3 regions of the Caulobacter sp. GW821-FHT09A05 genome follow, and region 3 is predicted to be linked to each of the others. Evidence: predicted binding sites of a transcription regulator. Region 3 holds the regulator's gene; each other region holds the start of a gene.
What was found. The regulator LexA, encoded in region 3, represses DNA repair genes until DNA is damaged. The targets are predictions, from matches to a motif close to ATGTTCNCNANNTGTTCT.
Positions count from the first base shown of each region.

Region 1: the regulator LexA is predicted to act here: its motif matches at 4,124-4,141, upstream of uvrA (excinuclease ABC subunit UvrA).
Region 2: the regulator LexA is predicted to act here: its motif matches at 3,228-3,245, upstream of AC07NX_RS08920 (ATP-dependent helicase).

Region 1 is NZ_JBWKPX010000001.1:388,611-394,765, forward strand. Features, by position in the region: gene AC07NX_RS01780 (TonB-dependent receptor) at 1-1,347, opposite strand, end outside; gene AC07NX_RS01785 (ABC-F family ATP-binding cassette domain-containing protein) at 1,438-3,030, opposite strand; gene AC07NX_RS01790 (DUF1203 domain-containing protein) at 3,237-3,707, shown strand; gene AC07NX_RS01795 (hypothetical protein) at 3,704-3,874, opposite strand; gene uvrA (excinuclease ABC subunit UvrA) at 4,221-6,155, shown strand, end outside.
Region 2 is NZ_JBWKPX010000007.1:50,651-56,805, forward strand. Features, by position in the region: gene AC07NX_RS08890 (LysR substrate-binding domain-containing protein) at 1-689, shown strand, start outside; gene modA (molybdate ABC transporter substrate-binding protein) at 690-1,451, opposite strand; gene AC07NX_RS08900 (Coq4 family protein) at 1,544-2,257, opposite strand; gene AC07NX_RS08905 (ribbon-helix-helix domain-containing protein) at 2,437-2,664, shown strand; gene AC07NX_RS08910 (hypothetical protein) at 2,661-2,897, opposite strand; gene AC07NX_RS08915 (hypothetical protein) at 2,918-3,121, opposite strand; gene AC07NX_RS08920 (ATP-dependent helicase) at 3,246-5,657, shown strand; gene AC07NX_RS08925 (DNA polymerase III subunit epsilon) at 5,717-6,155, shown strand, end outside.
Region 3 is NZ_JBWKPX010000019.1:84,483-90,637, forward strand. Features, by position in the region: gene AC07NX_RS17920 (ComEC/Rec2 family competence protein) at 1-643, shown strand, start outside; gene AC07NX_RS17925 (GFA family protein) at 739-1,158, shown strand; gene AC07NX_RS17930 (hypothetical protein) at 1,212-1,463, opposite strand; gene lexA (transcriptional repressor LexA) at 1,587-2,288, opposite strand; gene trpC (indole-3-glycerol phosphate synthase TrpC) at 2,552-3,340, opposite strand; gene trpD (anthranilate phosphoribosyltransferase) at 3,337-4,365, opposite strand; gene AC07NX_RS17950 (anthranilate synthase component II) at 4,369-4,965, opposite strand; gene AC07NX_RS17955 (dual OB domain-containing protein) at 5,095-5,763, shown strand; gene AC07NX_RS17960 (DUF488 domain-containing protein) at 5,744-6,155, shown strand, end outside.

The DNA.
Region 1 (6,155 bases), on a different contig from region 3:
CAGCTCGACGTTCTCGAAGCGCACCCCGCCGGCCAGGTGCACTTTGTCGTCGAACAGCGACAGATTGCCCTGCACGAACGGCGCGACGCTCTGGAACTTGGTCGGCGGCACCCAGGCGCGGCCGGTCTCGATCAACAGTTGCTCGGTGCGGTCGTTGATGGCGTCCAGGCCGAGCGTGCCGGTCAGGCCCTTGATCCCCGGGATCGCCCGCTCGTAGCTGACCCGCGCACCCAGCTTGCGCGAGCGATTCGACGACTGGTCGAACAGCGTGCCGTCCGGCGCGATGCTGGCGTCCTGGAACGTGGGATTGACGTCGCCGCCGAAGGTGTCGCGCGAGCGGTTGAAGAACAGCTGGGCGATCAGGTTGCCGCCCAGAAGGTCGCTGTTGGTCAGGGAGGCCGAGACCGTCTCGACCCGGTTGGCGGCCGGCTCGCCGGGCTGGACGCCGCGGAAGCTGGTGGTCGGCAGGTGGGTCAGCCGATTGCCGTTGGTCGCCGGGACGGGATTGGTCTTGCTGATCGTGGTGGTGACGTAGTCGCCGTCGCCCTTCAGCTCGAAGCGGTTGGCCACCACGTCCAGCCGCGTGTTGTCGCCCAGCTGCCAGCCCAGGCGGGTGAAGAACGACAGGGCCTTGGAGTCCTGGACGTCGCCCTGGGTGTTGTCCATCCCCAGGCGCCGGCCGTCGCCGTCGTAATAGGCGCCGCGCACGTCGTAGGCGACGCCGGCCGTGGCGTCGAACGGGCCGCCGCGCCAGGCGACGAGGCCGGCGACCTTGCCGCCGACGCTGTCGCCCAGGTCGTGGCCGGCCGTGACCTGGGTCAGGACCTTGCCGCTGACGCCGTCCGAGCGCGGCGGACCGACGGTGACCTGGTTGACCACGCCGCCCGTGGCGCCGACGCCCTGCAGGGCGTTGGAGCCGTAGATCACCTCGACCCGGTCGATGAAGAACGGGTCGATCGTGTAGCCGTCGCGCGAACCGTCGCGGATCGGGGTCGACTGCGGGATGCCGTTGATGGCGTACAGCGGCGAGCGGCCGCGCAGGGTCTCGCCGGCGCCCGACAGCTTCTGGCGGGTGGGCGAGAACGACGGCGACAGGGTCGAGACCGCGTCGACGATCGAGCCGCCGATGCTGACCTGCTGCGTCAGGGCCTCGGAGTCGATCACGTCGACGGTCAGCGGCAGGGCGCTGGCCGGCAGGATGGTGCGGGCGGCGGTGACCACCAGCTGGTCGACGTCGGTGGCGGCCGCGCTGTCCTCGGCGCGAGCGGCGGTCGCGGCGGCCAGGGCCAGCAGGCTGAGCCCGGCCAGGGCGGAGGCGCGACGGCCGTTGGCTGAGATGGTCCGCATGATGATCGACGCCCCGGCAAATCAGAAGATGGCGCCGTATAGCTGCTGTTGAGAGTGATTAGCAACAAACCATGACACATACGTGAGCGGCTACAGCGCGATCCGCCGTTCCACCCCCACCGCGTCGAGGAAGTCCTCGTCGTGGCTGGCGATCAGCAGGGCGCCGTCATAGCCGGCCAGGGCGCCTTCCACCGCCTCGATGGAGTCGAGGTCCAGGTGGTTGGTCGGCTCGTCCAGGACCAGCAGCTGGGGCGGGTCGGCCGCCATCAGCACGCAGGCCAGGGCCGCGCGCAGGCGCTCGCCGCCGCTCAGCGTGGCGACCGGCTGATGGGCGGCGACGTTGCGGAACAGGAACCGGGCCAGGGCGGCGTGGGCCTCGTTGGCGCCGGCGGCCGGGTTCAGGCGGCGGAAGTTCTCCAGGATGGTCTGGGTCTGGTCCAGCACCGCCGCCCGCTGGTCCAGCAGGGCCGCCCGGACGCCGCGCGTGACCGCGCCCGCCGTGGGTTCCAGGCCGCCGGTCGCCAGCCGGATCAGGGTCGACTTGCCCGCCCCATTGCCGCCGACCAGGGCCACGCGCTCGGGCCCGACCAGGCGGAAGCTCAGGTCCGCCAGCACCGGTGGGCCGTCCGGATAGGCGAAGCCCACGCCATCGAACTCCAGCACGATCCGTCCCGCCGGCAGGCCGCAGGACGGCAGGTCGAAGGCCAGGCGGCGCAGGCGCTCGACCCGGGCCTCGGCAGCCTCGCGCGCCAGGGCCGCGTCCTGGGCGGCGCGATCGGCCAGCCGGTCCTCTCGCGCGCCGGTGTTCTCGGCCCGCTCGGCCTGGGCGCCCAGCAGGATCTTCGGCTCGCTGCCCCTGGCGGCGAACCGTCGGCCGGCGGCGTCGCGGCGCGCCTTGCGCTCGCGGGCGACCTGGGCCTCGCGGGCCGCCTGGCGCACCTGGCGTTCGGCCGCCTCCAGGTCGTGCTCGGCGGCGGCCACGGCCTGGGCCTTGCGCTCGGCATAGAGGTCGTAGCCGCCGCCGTAGCGGGTCGCGCCCAGGCCGGACAGCTCGACGATGCCGTCCATGCCGCGCAGCAGGGCCCGGTCGTGGCTGACCACCACCGCCCCGCCCTTCCAGCGCCGCAGCACGTCGGCCAGCAGGCTGCGGCCGGCGGCGTCGAGATTGTTGGTCGGCTCGTCCAGCAGGATCATGTCGGGGGCGGCGACCAGCAGGCCGGCCAGGGCCGCCCGGGTCATCTGGCCGCCGCTGAGGCTGGCGGCGGGGCAGGAGGCGTCCCAGCGCGACAGCCCGACCTCGCCCAGGGCGGCGGCGACGCGGCCCGGAAGGGTCCAGTCGGCCTCGATGAGGTCCTCTTCGAGGGTTTCCGGGGTCCCCTCCTCCGCCTCGATGCGGCACAGCCGGTCCCAGGCGGGGCCGACGCCCAGCAGGTCGGCCAGGCGCGCGCCCGGCGGCGGCGCATGCAGCTGGGGCAAGACCCCGACCACGCCGGCGCGGCTGACCGTTCCGGAAGCGGGCGCGGCGGTCCCGGCGATCAGCGACAGCAGCGTGGACTTGCCCACGCCGTTGCGGCCGACCAGGCCGATGCGCTCGGCCCCGATCGTCAGGTTCAGGTTGTCGAAGAGAACGCGGCCGTCAGGCGTGTCGGCGCGAACGGAATCCAGGGTGATGAAGGCGGGCATGGGAAACCACGATCAGGTTTGCGGGAAGGGCGAAACGGTCGTCCATCGCAATGTCCATGGCTGCCTCCATCGGTTGGCCCGGGGTTTCGGGCACAGTCGTTCTAGGCGAACGACCAGCGTTCGGCAAGTTTCGACGCAACCGCAAGGATCGGGTGTCGACCTCCCCGCAGCGGCGTCACAACGGGCCTCCAGACCAGGAGATCCCCATGTCCTTCACCGTTTCCAGCCTGCCGATCGAGCCGTTCGCGCCGCTGTTCGCCCTCGACGACGCGACCCTCGCCGAGCGGGGCGTGCTTCGCGTCGTCGCCGACGCCCCGTTCGCCTTTCCCTGCCGCGTCACCCTGGACGACGCCGCGCCGGGCGAGACCCTGATCCTGCTGAACCACGAGCACCAGGCCGCAGACACCCCGTTCCGCTCGCGCCACGCCATCTATGTGCGCGAGGCCGCGCAAGCGCCGACCTCGACCACCGGCGCCCTGCCCCCGGCCCTGCGCCGCCGCCTGCTGTCGCTGCGCGGCTTCGACGCGGCGGGCATGCTGCGCGACGCCGACGTGGTCGAGGGCGAGGCGGCCGCGCCAGTGATCGAGCGGATGCTGGCCGATCCGGGCGTGGCCTATCTGCACGCCCACTACGCCAAGCCCGGCTGCTACGCCGCGCGGATCGACCGCGCCGGCTAGAAGCTCAGCACGCCCAGGTCGACGATGATCTTGAAGGCCCAGATCGTGCAGGCGACGCAGACCACCAGGGTGATGACGTCGTCGATCTCCGAGCGCTGGCGGGCGGCCTTGCCCGCCTTGCCCTTGGCGGGCGCCTTCGCATTATTCTTCGCCGCCGCCTTGGCCACGCCCGTCGTCCTCGCCCGGCGCGCCCGACGCGCACCCCCTCCGCCATAGACGCCAGAGGTGCTGAAGGTTGCGCTTCCAAAGGCGGTTTATTGTTGGTGAACGCCGTCGTCCGCGCTACGGCCGAGCCCCGCCCACGGCGACGCCGGTCCAGGTTCGCGACACTGGCCGATCCTGGCGGCGGCGTCGGCCGTAGCCCCTGCTGACACCTGATGTCAGCAGTCCGCCGCCACCTGCCGCCATCGCGACATTTGTTCGCACCTTGTTCTTGTGTTAATCGCCGGTCTGAGCCCTACATATAGCCGTCTCGCCGTGGCTCCTCCCACGGCCCTACGCGTTCCGGAAAACATGGCTGAACAACTGAACTTCATCCGCGTGCGCGGCGCGCGGGAGCACAATCTCAAGGACGTCAGCGTCGACATCCCCCGGGGCGAGCTCGTGGTGCTGACCGGCCTGTCGGGCTCGGGCAAGAGTTCGCTGGCGTTCGACACCATCTACGCCGAGGGCCAGCGCCGCTACGTCGAGAGCCTGTCGGCCTACGCCCGCCAGTTCCTGGAGCTGATGAGCAAGCCGGACGTCGACCTGATCGAGGGCCTGTCCCCGGCCATCTCGATCGAGCAGAAGACCACCTCGCGCAACCCGCGCTCGACGGTGGGCACGGTCACCGAGATCCACGACTACATGCGCCTGCTGTGGGCGCGGGTCGGCGTGCCCTATTCGCCGGCCACCGGCCTGCCGATCGAGAGCCAGACCATCAGCCAGATGGTCGACAAGATCACCGCCCTGCCGGAAGGCACGCGCCTCTACCTGCTGGCCCCCGTCGTCCGCGACCGCAAGGGCGAATACCGCAAGGAGATCGCCGAGTGGCAGAAGGCCGGCTTCCAGCGGCTGAAGATCGACGGCGAATTCTATCCGATCGAGGACGCCCCGGTCCTCGACAAGAAGTTCAAGCACGACATCGACGTGGTGGTGGACCGCATCGTCACCAAGCCGGGCATGGAGCAGCGCCTGGCCGACTCGATCGAGCAGGCCCTGCGCCTGGCCGACGGCCTGGCCGTGGCCGAGTGGGCCAATGTCGAGGAGGGCGAGAAGGAGCCGCGCCGGCTGCTGTTCTCCGAACGCTTCGCCTGCCCGGTCAGCGGCTTCACGATCGCCGAGATCGAGCCGCGACTGTTCTCGTTCAACAACCCGGCGGGCGCCTGCCCGGCCTGTGACGGCCTGGGGGCCAAGCTGGCCTTCGACGCCGACCTGGTGATCCCCGACAAGGACCGTTCGCTTCACAAGGGCGCCGTCGCGCCGTGGGCCAAGGGGCCTTCGCCGCTCTACACCCAGACCCTGCAGGCCCTGGCCCGCCACTACGGCTTCTCGATGGACGAGCCCTGGCACAAGCTGCCCGAGAGCGCCCGCCAGGTGGTGCTGCAGGGCTCCAAGGGCGAGAAGATCAAGTTCGTCTACGACGACAACGCTCGCAAATACGAGGTGGCCAAGCCGTTCGAGGGCGTGCTGCCGAACCTGGAGCGCCGCTGGCGCGAGACGGACTCCTCGTGGGTCCGCGAGGAGCTGGGCCGCTACCAGTCCGACACGCCGTGCGAGGTCTGCCACGGCAAGCGCCTGAAGCCGGAAGCCCTGGCGGTCAAGATCCATGGCCAGGACATCGCCGCGGTCTCGAACCTGGCCATCCGTCCGGCCCGCGACTGGTTCACCGCGCTCGAAGGCCACCTGAGCGACAAGCAGATGGAGATCGCCCGGCGGATCCTGAAGGAGATCAACGACCGCCTGCGGTTCCTGGTCGACGTCGGCCTGGACTATCTGAACCTATCGCGCGGCTCGGGCACCCTATCGGGCGGCGAAAGCCAGCGCATCCGCCTGGCCAGCCAGATCGGCAGCGGCCTGACCGGCGTGCTCTACGTGCTGGACGAGCCGTCGATCGGCCTGCACCAGCGCGACAACACCCGCCTGCTGCAGTCGCTGCAGGGCCTGCGCGACCTCGGCAATTCCGTGCTGGTGGTCGAGCATGACGAGGAGGCCATCCTCACCGCCGACTATGTGATCGACATGGGTCCGGCGGCGGGCGTGCACGGCGGCGAGATCGTCGCCGAGGGCAAGCCGGCCGACATCATGGCCAATCCCAACAGCATCACCGGCCAGTACCTGACCGGCGTGCGCGAGATCGAGGTGCCTGAACAACGCCGCCCGATCAGCAAGAAGAAGATGCTGCGGGTCGTCGGCGCCAAGGGCAACAACCTCAAGGATGTCACCGGCGAGATCCCGGTGGGGACCTTC
Region 2 (6,155 bases), on a different contig from region 3:
AGGCGATGAGCGTCCTGCGCACGGCGGTGTCGGACCTGGTCGACACCGAGGAGGGCGTGCTGTCGATCACCACGGTGCAGAGCATCGGCGGTCATTGGCTGGCCCCGCGCCTGGGCGGCTTCCAGATCGCCCATCCCCGCATCGCCGTGCGGCTGGACGCCTCCAGCCGGGTGGTCGACCTGCAGCGCGAGCCGTTCGACCTGGCCCTGCGCGCCGGAGGCGGCGATTGGCCGGGGATGGAAGCGCATCTCCTGATCCCCTCCGTCCAGACGGTGCTGTGCACGCCGACCGTCCTGGCGCGATCCGGCGGCCTGACCAGCCCGGCCGACCTGTTGCGGGCGCCGCGGATCGGTTCTCCGGACTTCTGGGTGCGCTGGTTCGAGGCGGCGGGCGTCGACGCCAGCGACGATCGCGCCCCGCCCCGCCTGTCCGCCGACGCCCAGGCGCTGGAAGTGGCCACCGCCCTGGCCGACCAGGGCTTTGCCCTGGGCTCGCCGATCTTCTTCGCCCAGGAGATCGCCCAGGGACGGCTGGTCGCCCCGTTCGACATCACCGCCCATTACGGCGGCGGCTACTGGCTGGCCTATCCGGCCGAACGCCGCCGCGTGCGCAAGATCGCCGTCTTTCGCGACTGGATCCTGGATCAGGCGGCGGCCGACCCGCTGATCGCGCGCTATCGCCGAAGCTAGCTAGCGAACCTCGTAGCCGTAGCGCTTGATGATGGCGATGGCGGCCGGAGACTTCAGGAAGGTCAGGAACGCCCGGGCGGCGGGATTCTTCTCGCCTGTCCGGAGCAGCACGGCCTGCTGCTGGATCGGCGCGTGGTCCGCCGCCGGAACCAGCCAGCGCGCCCCGCCCGGCTGGTCGATCACCTGCGACAGCGCGACGAAACCCAGCTCGGCGTTTCCGGTGGCTACGTACTGATAGGCCTGGGTGATCGACGCGCCCCTGACGATCCTGGGCGCCAAGGCGTCGTAGACCTTCAGCTTGCGCATCGTCTCGACCGCCGCCTCGCCATAGGGCGCGGCCGTCGGATCGGCGATGGCCAGCTTGGCGAACCGGTCCGACTTCAGCACCGAGCCCTTGTCGTCGACCAGACCCGGCGTCCGGGAATAGAGCACCAGCCGGCCGACGGCGTAGGTGAACCGCGTGCCCGAGACGCCTAGCCCCTCCTGCTCGGCCTTCAGCGGTCGTTCCGCGTCGGCCGACAGGAATACCTCATAGGGCGCCCCATGGGCCATCTGGGTATAGAACTGGCCCGAGGAACCGAAGCTCAGGGTCGCGGTGTGGCCGGTCCTGGCCTTGAAGGCGGCGGCGATCGCCTTGGCCGGCTCGGTGAAGTTGGCGGCGACCGCCACCTGGGTGTCGGCGGCGAGGACCGGCGTCGCGGCGAGGGCGAAGATAGCCCCGAACAGGGCCAGGCCGACCAGCTTGAAGCGGCGGGTGATCATGCGGAACTCTCGAAAAGCCGACGCCGGTAGCGTTATGTAGTTGAACTACCGAACGCTGGAGAAAGGTCAAGCCGGGAGGACTTTCGGGGCGGCTAGGAACGGTCGCGGTATCGCGGCGGGATGGCCCGGTAGACGGTGTTTGGCGCGATCTTCAGCGTCCGGCGCGCCTCGTCCAGCGGCAGGGCGAACAACGCCGGATAGTCGACCGCCGGCAGCCAGGCCGCCGCCCGGCCGTTGCGCCAGGCTTCGCGCACGGCCTTGCCGTAGGGCAGGCCCGGCGCGGCCTTCTGGAGATGACGCGCGCCGGCCAGGGCGATGACCGCGAAGCCCAGGCTGCGGGTCTGGGCGTGGGAGAAGGCCACCACGCAAACCTCGCCCAGGGCGTCGGTGCCGTAGCCCGTCAGGACGTGCCAGACGTCGTGCACGTCGCGCATGCGCCGCGCGTACCACGCCAGGGGATGGGCGGCGTCGACGTCGGCCTCGGGAACCTTGCGGCTTTCCTCGGCCAGCCCCTCGGCGGACAGGCCGCGCGGGGCGATGAAGTCGCGATAGGCGGCGCCGACCGTGCCCGGGCCGAACTGCCCCAGCCACGCCGGATCCGACAGCCGCTCGGCGAACTCGTCCCGCTCGTAGGCGATGCGGCCGCCGTCGGGCGTGCTCAGCAGCCGGCGATAGCCGTTCGGGATCGCCTTGCCCGACAAGGCCCGCATGATCTCGAACACCTGGGCGGTGTCCTCCTTGTCGGCGAGCAGGCGCCGGACGGCCCGGAACGCCCGCAAAGGCTGCAGTTGGAACGTGTCGCGCATCCGCCTCATCGGTTCGCGAGGCTTTGGCCCACCGAGCACTTGCGTGGCTGCGATCATGGGGCATGCTCCTGCTGGACCCACTAAAGATGACATGGCGTCATTTTTATTCAAGAGGGTTCAGCGACCCCGATCCGGGAACCTTGGCGGACCGCCAAATGGGCAAAATGGGGACTGGCGAGATGGGCAGTTTGAAGAAGCGTTCGATCAACCTGGCCGGTCACGCGACCTCCCTGGCCCTGGAGCCCGAGTTCTGGGTGGTGCTGCAGGCGGCGGCCGGCGCCGACAAGATCAGTATCGCCGGCCTGATCCAGCGGATCGACGCCGGACGCGGCGAGCGCCCCCTGGCCTCGGCCTGCCGGGTGTTCGCCCTGCGGCGCGCCCAGGCGGGCGAGGCCGGCACGGTCTAGCCCTGCTCGACGCCCGGGCCGGGCTTGGGCAGCGGCAGGGGCGCGGGATTGGGCGACCGCTGCGGCAGCGCCGGCCTTTCCGGCAACCGCATCGACAGGTCGGCCGATCGCACGGCCAGCACGCCGGAACGCCAGCCGCCGACCACCAGGGCGGCGATCAGCAGCAGCACGCCCAGCAAGGTCAGGCCGGCCACGCCCAGGTGCTGCGGCCGAATATCGTGGTGACGCGCCATGGCGTCCTCCCTCGTTGGCCCTAGTTGGTGGGCTTGGGCGCTTCCGGAACCTTGGGCGCCTCGACGTTCGGGGCGGAGACGTTGATGTCGACCGTCTTCTTCTGCGTCATGCCGCCGGTGAAGACGAAGTAGGCGATCACCGCCACCACGACCACCAGCGCGCCTATGATGAACGCCATGCCCGTCCCGCCGCCGCCACCGCTCGTATGGGTTTCTTCAGCCACGTCCGTCTCCTGTGATGTCCGTCCCCCAAAACAAACGGGGCGTGAACATCGAAGTTCCGGCGAGGAAGGGCGACGGATCGGCGCAAGGGCTTAAGCCGGGCGATCTTTGTGCTACATATGTTCCATGTCCCAAGGCTTCGACTCGTCCCCCTCTTTCGACGGCTTCCCCGGCGATCTCCCCGTCCCCCGCATCTCCGACCTGGCCCGTGCGCGCGGGCCGGACGGCGCCCGCGAGGCGCCGAACTACCTGGAAGGGCTGAACCCCGAACAGCGGGCCGCCGTGGAAGCCACGGAGGGCCCCGTGCTGGTGCTGGCCGGCGCGGGCACGGGCAAGACCCGCGTGCTGACCACCCGCCTGGCCCACATCCTGGCGACGGGCCGAGCCCGGCCGTGGGAGCTGCTGGTCGTCACCTTCACCAACAAGGCCGCCCGCGAGATGCGCGAGCGGATCACCCACATCATTGGCGACCAGGCCGAGGGCCTGCGCTGGCTGGGCACCTTCCATTCGGTGGCCGCCCAGATCCTGCGCCGTCACGCCGAACTGGTCGGGCTGAAATCCAGCTACACGATCATCGACACCGATGACCAGGAACGGCTGCTCAAGCAACTGATCGAGGCCGCCGACATCGACGCCAAGCGCTGGACGCCCCGCGCCCTGGCCGGCCTGATCGACACCTGGAAGAACCGCGGCTGGACGCCCGACCGGGTGCCGCAAAGCGAGGCCGGCGAGTTCGCCAACGGCCGGGGGATCACCCTCTACCGCCAGTACCAGGAGCGGCTGCGCATCCTCAACGCCTGCGATTTCGGCGACCTTCTCCTGCACAACATCACGATCTTCACCAGCCATCCGGACGTGCTGGCCGACTTCCAGCGCCGTTTCCAGTACGTGATGGTCGACGAGTACCAGGACACCAACGTCGCCCAGTACCTGTGGCTGCGGCTGCTGGCCCAGGGCCGCCAGAACGTCTGCTGCGTGGGCGACGACGACCAGTCGATCTATGGCTGGCGGGGCGCGGAGGTCGACAACATCCTGCGTTTCGAGCGCGACTTCCCCGGCGCCAAGGTCATCAAGCTGGAGCGCAACTACCGCTCCACCGAGCACATCCTGGCCGCCGCCTCGGGCCTGATCGACGCCAACAAGAGCCGGCTGGGCAAGACCCTGTGGACCGAGGCGTCCGGCGGCGAGAAGGTCAAGGTCAGCGGCGTCTGGGACGGCGAGGCCGAGAGCCGGATGGTCGCCGACGAGATCGAGAAAGCCAAGCGCGCCGGCCGCAAGTACAGCCACATGGCCATCCTCGTGCGCGCCTCGTTCCAGATGCGGGCCTTCGAAGAGCGGTTCGTGATGCTGCAGATCCCCTACAAGGTGGTGGGCGGTCCGCGGTTCTTCGAACGGGCCGAGATCCGCGACGCCCACGCCTATCTGCGGCTGATCCAGTCGCCCGACGACGACCTGGCCTTCGAGCGCATCGTCAACACTCCCAAGCGCGGCATCGGCGACACCTCGGTGCAGAAGCTGCTGCAGATCGCCCGCGCCGAGGGGATCTCCACGGTCGACGCGGCCCGGGTGATCATCGGCGGCGACGACCTGCCGGCCCGCACCCGCACGGCGCTGAGCAACTTCCTGCGCGACCTGGACCGCTGGCGGGCCCTGGCCGCCAACACCCCGCACCAGCGGGTGATGGAGGCGGTGCTTGAGGAGAGCGGCTATACCGACGCCCTGCGCCTGGACAAGGGCCCGACCAGCCAGACGCGGCTGGAGAACCTGAAGGAACTGGTCCAGTCGATGGGCGCCTTCGACACCCTCGAAGGCTATCTGGAGCACGTGTCGCTGGTCATGGACCTGGACAAGGGCGCCGGCGACGACGCGGTCTGGATCATGACCCTGCACTCGGCCAAGGGCCTGGAGTTCCCGCTGGTCTTCCTGCCCGGCTGGGAGGAAGGCGTGTTCCCCAGCCAGCGCAGCATGGACGACAAGGGCGAGAAGGGCCTCGAGGAAGAGCGCCGCCTGGCCTATGTCGGCATCACCCGGGCCCGCGAGGAGGCCCGGATCAGCTTCGTGGCCAACCGCCAGGTCTATGGCCGCTGGACCAGCCAGCTGCCGTCGCGGTTCGTCGACGAACTGCCGCTGGCCCACGTCGATGCGGCGTCCGAGACCGGCTATTACGGCGGCGGTCCAGGCATGCAGCAGACGGTGTCGTCGCGCTGGGACGATCCGGGGACCAGCACCTTCACGGCCGGCAGCTACGACAGCCCAGGCTGGAAGCGGGCCCAGGAACGGACGGCGGGCTTCAGCGAGCGCGGCGCCACCTGGCGCTCCGGGGGGTCCGCCGCGCGCTCGGCCCCGATCGAGGGCGAAGGCCGGCTGGTGGCGGTCTCGGCCGGCTCGGCGGCCAGCGCCTATACGCGCGGCGACCGGGTGTTCCACGTCAAGTTCGGCTACGGCAAGGTCACGGGCGTGGAGGGCAACAAGCTATCGGTGTCGTTCGACAAGGCCGGCGACAAGAAGGTGATCGACAGCTTCGTGGAGAAGGCCTGAGGCGGGCGGCTGGACCCCGCCCCTCCCCTTGCCCCGCGACAGGGCCCATATTTCGGTGCATGGCTGCTCCCCGCGTCCGCGTGATCGATCTGGAGACCGCTGGAAACGGTCCGCATGACGTCTGCGAGATCGGCTGGCAGGACGTCACGCAGGGCCCGGACGGCCGCTGGCGCGTCGACGAGGACCGTGGATCCCGGCTGGTCAATCCCGGCCGCCCGATCACGCCGGAAACGATGGCGGTTCACCACATCATCGACGACGACGTCGCCGGCGCGCCGTTCTGGAAGGCGGTCGCGGGCGACGTGCTGAGGCCCGACGGCGGCGTCCAGGCCCTGGCCGCCCACCGGGCCGCCTTCGAACAGCGCTACTGCACGCCGAGGTTCACCGGCGGCGCGCCCTGGATCTGCACGTGGAAGTGCGCCCTGCGGCTGTGGCCGCACCTGACCAGTTTCTCCAACCAGATGCTGCGCTATCAGCGCAGGCCCGAGGGCCTGGTCC
Region 3 (6,155 bases):
GGGAGTCGCCGACGGCTTCGCCAGCGCCGGCGGCGCCCAGAAGGTGGTGGCCAGCGGCCCGCCCTTCACCCTGGCCCTGGCCTTCGTCGGCCTGATGCTGCTGTGCCTGTGGCGCGGACGCCTGCGCTGGCTGGGCGCGCCCCTCGCCTTGGCGGTGGCCCTGTGGCCGCGCCCGGCGCCGCCCGACGCCTGGATCGCCCCGGACGGGACCACGGCGGCGGTGCGCCAGGGCCGCGAGGCGGTGCTGCTACGGCCCGACGCGCGCCGCTTCGGGGCCGAGCTGTGGAGCCGACGGCGCGGCCTGGCCCTGCCGGACAGTGTCGCGCCCAGCCCGCTCTATGCCTGCGACCGGCGATCCTGCGCCCCGGCGGCCGGCGCGCCGGTCGCCCTGGCCCTGTCGTGGAGCAAGGCCGGGCCGGACGCCGACGACCTGGCGGCGATGTGCGCCAAGGCCGAGATCGTCGTCCTGCGCGGCGCGGCTCCGCCGACGCCGCCCGCCTGCCGCGACCGGATCGTCCTCGACGCCGACGACTTCGCGGCCCAGGGCGCGGCCGAGCTCTATCGGCGCGGCGGCGAATGGTGGATCGTCTGGGCCCAGCCGCTGCGGGGCGTCCGGCCCTGGACCAGGCCGCCCGCCGCCTGAACCCGGTGGGCGCGCGGCGGGCCAGTCAAACGTTCACCGAACTGGAAGGCCTTCCGAGCCGAGCGGCGCTTCGGGCGTTTAGGCTGGGAGGAGAGATGGAGACGATCATGGAGCGGGAAGGCGGGTGCGCGTGCGGGGCGGTGCGCTATGTCGTGACGGGCGGGCCGCTGCGGGTGGGGCTGTGCCACTGCCTGACCTGCCGCAAGCGCCACGGCGCGCCGTTCAACGCCTTCGCGGCGTTCCGGACCGACAAGGTGCGGATCGAGGGGCGGCTCGCGATCTGGACCGGCGCCGAGCACGGCCTGATCCACGGCTGCCCGACCTGCGGCTCGCCGCTGTTCTGGACGGCGGAGGGCGAGGGCGACGGCGAGACCGAAATCCACCTCGGTGGACTGGACGCGCCGGGCCAGTTCACGCCGCAGTACGAGGTCTGGGTCAAGCGCCGCGAGCCCTGGCTGCCGCCGCTGAACGTGCCGCAGTACGTGGAGAACCGGCCGGCGGGTATGGCGAGCTGAGGCGACGCCCGCCGCCCGGACGCAGGCCGGGACAGCGAGCTCGCTGAAATCGATTAGGGCCAGGGATCGAACGGCGGCGGCGGGGGCGGGGGATCGGTCTCCCAACTGGCCATGCAGTTGTCATAGGCGGGGTAATAGCAGGCGTCGAACTCCGGCGTACCGAGTTCATATTGCTGACACTTGGTCAGGGCTCGCTGCATGCACGGATGCGGATAGGCCTTCGCTGGCGCCGGGACCGTGACGATCGTAAAGGCGGCGGTCGCGCATAACGCAACCGCCGCGGCCGAAAATCGATATCGCTGCATTACCGTCTCCAAACGAAGCCATTGGTTCAAGAATGGCTACACAATTTGAAGTTGAATGCAACCGTGAGTCCCACGCTTGGCACGGATCGCGAGCGGAGCCTGGAACGTGAGCTCCTGCGAAGCCTAGTGATACCGCCGGATCAGCCCCACCAGCTTGCCCTGCACCTCGACCTGGTCGGGGCCGAAGATGCGGGTCTCGTACTTGGGGTTGGCGGCTTCCAGGGCGATCGAGCCGCCCTTCTTGCGCAGGCGCTTGAGGGTGGCTTCCTCGCCGACCAGGGCCACGACGATCTCGCCGCTGTTGGCCGTGTCGCCCTTGCGGATGATCACATAGTCGCCGTCGAGGATGCCGGCCTCGATCATCGAGTCGCCCTGCACCTCGAGCACATAATGCTCGCCGGCCCCCAGCATGGTCTCGGGCACCGGCAGGCGCTCGCGCTCGTGCTGGATGGCGTCGATCGGGGTGCCGGCGGCGATGCGGCCCAGGATGGGCAGGTCGCGGGTGTTGTCGGCGGCCATCTGGGGCGGGGGCGTCGGCGCCTGGCCGCCGCCTTCCAGCACCTGCGGCTTGAACGTTCCGCGCCCCTTCGGCGGCGCCGCCGCCGTAGCCTGCTGCGGCAGCTTGACCACCTCGAGCGCCCGCGCCCGGTGGGCAAGGCGACGGATGAAGCCGCGCTCCTCCAGAGCCGTGATCAGCCGGTGGATGCCCGATTTGGACGCCAGGTCCAGCGCCTCCTTCATCTCGTCGAAGGAGGGGGAGACGCCGGTCTCCTTGATCCGTTCGTGGATGAACATCAGCAGCTCGTGCTGCTTGCGCGTGAGCATGTCCGGCCTCGCCAGTCGTCGCGGAACAAACCGCAAACCTCTGTGAATGTTCTCTAGGTGTTCTTTGTTGATGTCAAGTTAACGGTGTTCGCCGGGCGGACGGGGGTGGATTTCTCAGGAAATACAAGTCCGGTCGACGCGTGGGCGGCGGGCAAGATTCCGCGATCCGCTCGAATCGAGGGCGTACCGCGCCGGGCCGCAGCATGCATGACGCGGGTTCGGGCGCGCGGATTTCCGGGAGTTGGCCTCGGCCTCGAAGTGCTCTACCCCAGCAGCGCCCGCGTCGCCGCCGCGACGTTTGCCTGGCGCATCAGGCTTTCGCCGACCAGCATGGCCCTGGCGCCGGCCGTCTCCATCCGCACCACGTCGTCGTGGACGAACAGGCCACTTTCGGTGACCAGCAGGGCGTCGGCGGGCGCCTGGGCGGCCAGGCGCTCGGTGACGGCCAGATCGACGACGAAGCTCTTCAGATCGCGGTTGTTGATCCCGACCAGGGTCGAGCCCAGCTTGCCGGCCCGCGCCATCTCGGCCTCGTCGTGGACCTCGACCAGGGCGTCCATGGAGAGGCGAGCGGCCTCGGCCATCAGGTCGGCGGCCAGGGCGTCGTCGATCATCGCCAGGATCACCAGGATGGCGTCGGCGCCCAGGGCGCGGCTCTCGGCCACCTGCCAGGGGTCGACCAGGAAATCCTTGCGGATGCAGGGCAGGGCGACGGCGGCGCGGGCGTCGATCAGGTAGCCGTCGGCGCCCTGGAAGCTGGGGCCGTCCGTCAGGATCGACAGGCAGGACGCGCCGCCCTCGGCATAGGCGCGGGCCAGGGCCGGCGGATCGAAGTCGGCGCGGATCAGGCCCTTGGACGGCGAGGCCTTCTTGATCTCGGCGATCAGGGCCAGCTTGCCCGGCGCGTGATCGGCCTCCAGCGCGGCCTTGAAGCCGCGCGGCGAGGCGGCGGAGCGGGCGGCGGCGTCGACCTGGGCGAACGACCGCCGGCGCTTGCGGTCGGCCACGTCCTCGCGCTTGTAGGCGGCGATCTTGGCCAGGATGTCGGTCATGCTGAAACGGTTTCGCTGTTGGTGGCGGCGACCAGTCCGGCCAGGGCCGCCTTGGCGCGACCGTCGTCGAGCACCGCGCCGGCCAGTTCGACCCCCTCGCGCAGGGTCTCGACCCTGTCGGCCACCAGGAAGGCGGCGGCGGCGTTGAGCATGACGATGTCGCGGTACGGACCCTTCTGGCCGTCCAGCAGGGCGGTCAGGGCGGCGGCGTTGTAGGCGGGCTCGCCGCCGGTGATGTCGGCCAGGGCGGCGCGGGGCAGGCCCACGGCCTCGGGCGTGATGGTGAACAGGCGCAAGGCCCCATCGCGCCATTCGGCGACCTCGGTTTCGCCCGTGGTGGTCAGCTCGTCCATGCCGGCCCCGTGCACCGACCAGGCGCGTTCGGCGCCGAGCGCGCCCAGGGCCTTGGCCACGGGCTCGACGAAGCGATGGGCCGAGACGCCCACGACCTGGCGCTTGGCGCCGGCCGGATTGGTCAGCGGGCCCAGCAGGTTGAAGATAGTGCGAAAGCCCAGCTGCTGGCGGATCGGCGAGACGTGCTTCATCGCCCCGTGGTGCGACTGGGCGAACAGGAAGCAGATGCCGGCCGTGTCCAGGGCGTGGCGTTGCTGGGCCAGGCTGGCGTCGATATTGACCCCCAGGGCGGCCAGGACGTCGGCGGTGCCGGACTTGCTGGTGATCGCCCGGTTGCCGTGCTTGGCCACCTTCAGCCCGCCGCCCGCGGCGACGAAGCCCACGGCGGTGGAGATGTTCAGGGTGTGCAGGCCGTCGCCGCCGGTGCCGCAGACGTCGATGACGTCATAGGGATGGTCCAGGTGGATGGCCGCGCGACGCATGGCACGGGCGCAGGCGGTGATCTCGCCCACTGTCTCGCCGCGCAGGCGCATGGCGGTCACCGCCGCGGCCACCTGGGCGGGGGTCGGCTCGCCGCGCAGGCAGGCGGCGAAGAAGGTCTCGGCGTCGTCCTCGTCCAGGGTCTGGCCGTCGGCCAGCTTGGCCAGCAGGGGCTTGAAGGCGTCCGACATCGCCTAGACCCAGATCGCCGCGTCGCGCTGGACCTTGGCCAGGTCCAGGAAGTTGGCCAGCAGCTGGTGGCCGCCTTCGGTGGCGATGGATTCGGGGTGGAACTGCACGCCGTAGACCGGCCGGGTCCTGTGCTGCACGCCCATGATCTCGCCGTCCTCGGTCCAGGCGGTGATCTCCAGGTCGTCGGGCAGGGTGGCCTTGTCGACCGCCAGGCTGTGGTAGCGGGTGGCGATGAACGGGTTGGGCAGGCCCTTGAACACGCCCTTGTCGTTGTGGAAGATCTTGCTGGTCTTGCCGTGCATCACTTCCTTGGCGCGGATCACGTCGCCGCCGTAGGCCTGGCCGATGGCCTGGTGGCCCAGGCACACGCCCAGGATCGCCAGGTCGTCGGGCGCGCCGCGCAGCAGCGGCAGGCAGATGCCCGCCTGGTCGGGAGCCTTGGGGCCGGGCGACAGCAGCACCGCGTTCGGCCGCAGGCCCAGGGCCTCCTGCACCGACAGGTCGTCGTTGCGATGCACGACGGTGTCGGCCCCCAGCTCGTTCAGATAGTGGACGAGGTTGTAGGTGAAGCTGTCGTAGTTATCGATGACCAGGATCATGACGCCGCCTTTCGCCGCCTGCTTCTAGGGGGAACGAGCGCGCAGGCCAAGCCATCCGATGTTGCGCAGCCAAGTTGACTCGCCATAAGATTGATCGTGACGTGACAATCTTGGCTGATGGTTGTGTTCATGGCTTATCGCATCGTCGTCACCGAGGTGACGCTTTACGGCCGGCTGCGATGTGTCGCGGGCTTCGAACTGGATCGCGGGGTGATGATCCGGCCGGAACCGGCGGCGGCGGGCTTCTGGGAGGCCCGGGTCTGCGGCCCCAACACGACCTTCCATCCGGGCCATGTGGTCGAGTTTCGCGGCGAGCGTCCCCAGACGGCCCTGCCGCACAACACCGAGGACATCGTGGTGGGCGGCGCCCCGCGCAGAATCGCCGTGCTGAGCGCCGACGGGTTCAGACAGGCGCTGGAACGCGCGGCGGCGTTTTCACCCGAGACGGTGTTTGGCGATCATCTGCGGTTCGACGGCGACAAGGCCTATGTGCGGGCCGGCGCGGCTTGTGGATCGCTGGCCTGCCAAACCGTTGACGCGGTGAACGTCAGGCTTTTCGAGCATGCCTACAAGGACGAGCACAAGCTTCGCGCCGAGCTGAAGATCGGCGGCCATGTCCTGCGCCTCGCCGTGGCGGCCAAGGCGCTGAAGCAGGCGTTCGAGAAGGAGGGCCTGGCCGCCGCCCGGGACCTGGCGCCCAAGGCGGGCCGCGCGCAGGTGCGGCTGGGGCTGGCCCGTCCCTTCAAGGACCATCCCGATCAGTGCTATCTTCAGGTCAATGGACTCCACGCCCTCTGAACCCCGCGTCCTGACGATCGGCCACTCGACGCACAGCTGGGAGCGTTTCGAGCGCCTGCTGCTGGGCGCCGGCGCCACGGCGGTCGCGGACGTACGCACCAGTCCCTGGTCGCGCCATACGCCCCAGTTCAACCGCGACGCCCTGGCGGAGAAGCTCAAGGGCGCGGGCCTGGCCTATGTCTATCTCGGCGACGCCCTGGGCGGGCGGCCCACCGGAGCCCATCTCTTCGACAACGGCGTGGCCGACTACGAGGCCATGGCCCTCGAGCCGGCGTTCGAGGCGGGGCTGGAACGGGTGCGCAAGGGCGCCGAAAGCCATGTCGTGGCCCTGATGTGCGCCGAGCAGGAACCGCTGGACTGCCACCGGTGCCTGCTGGTGTCGCGGCGGCTGG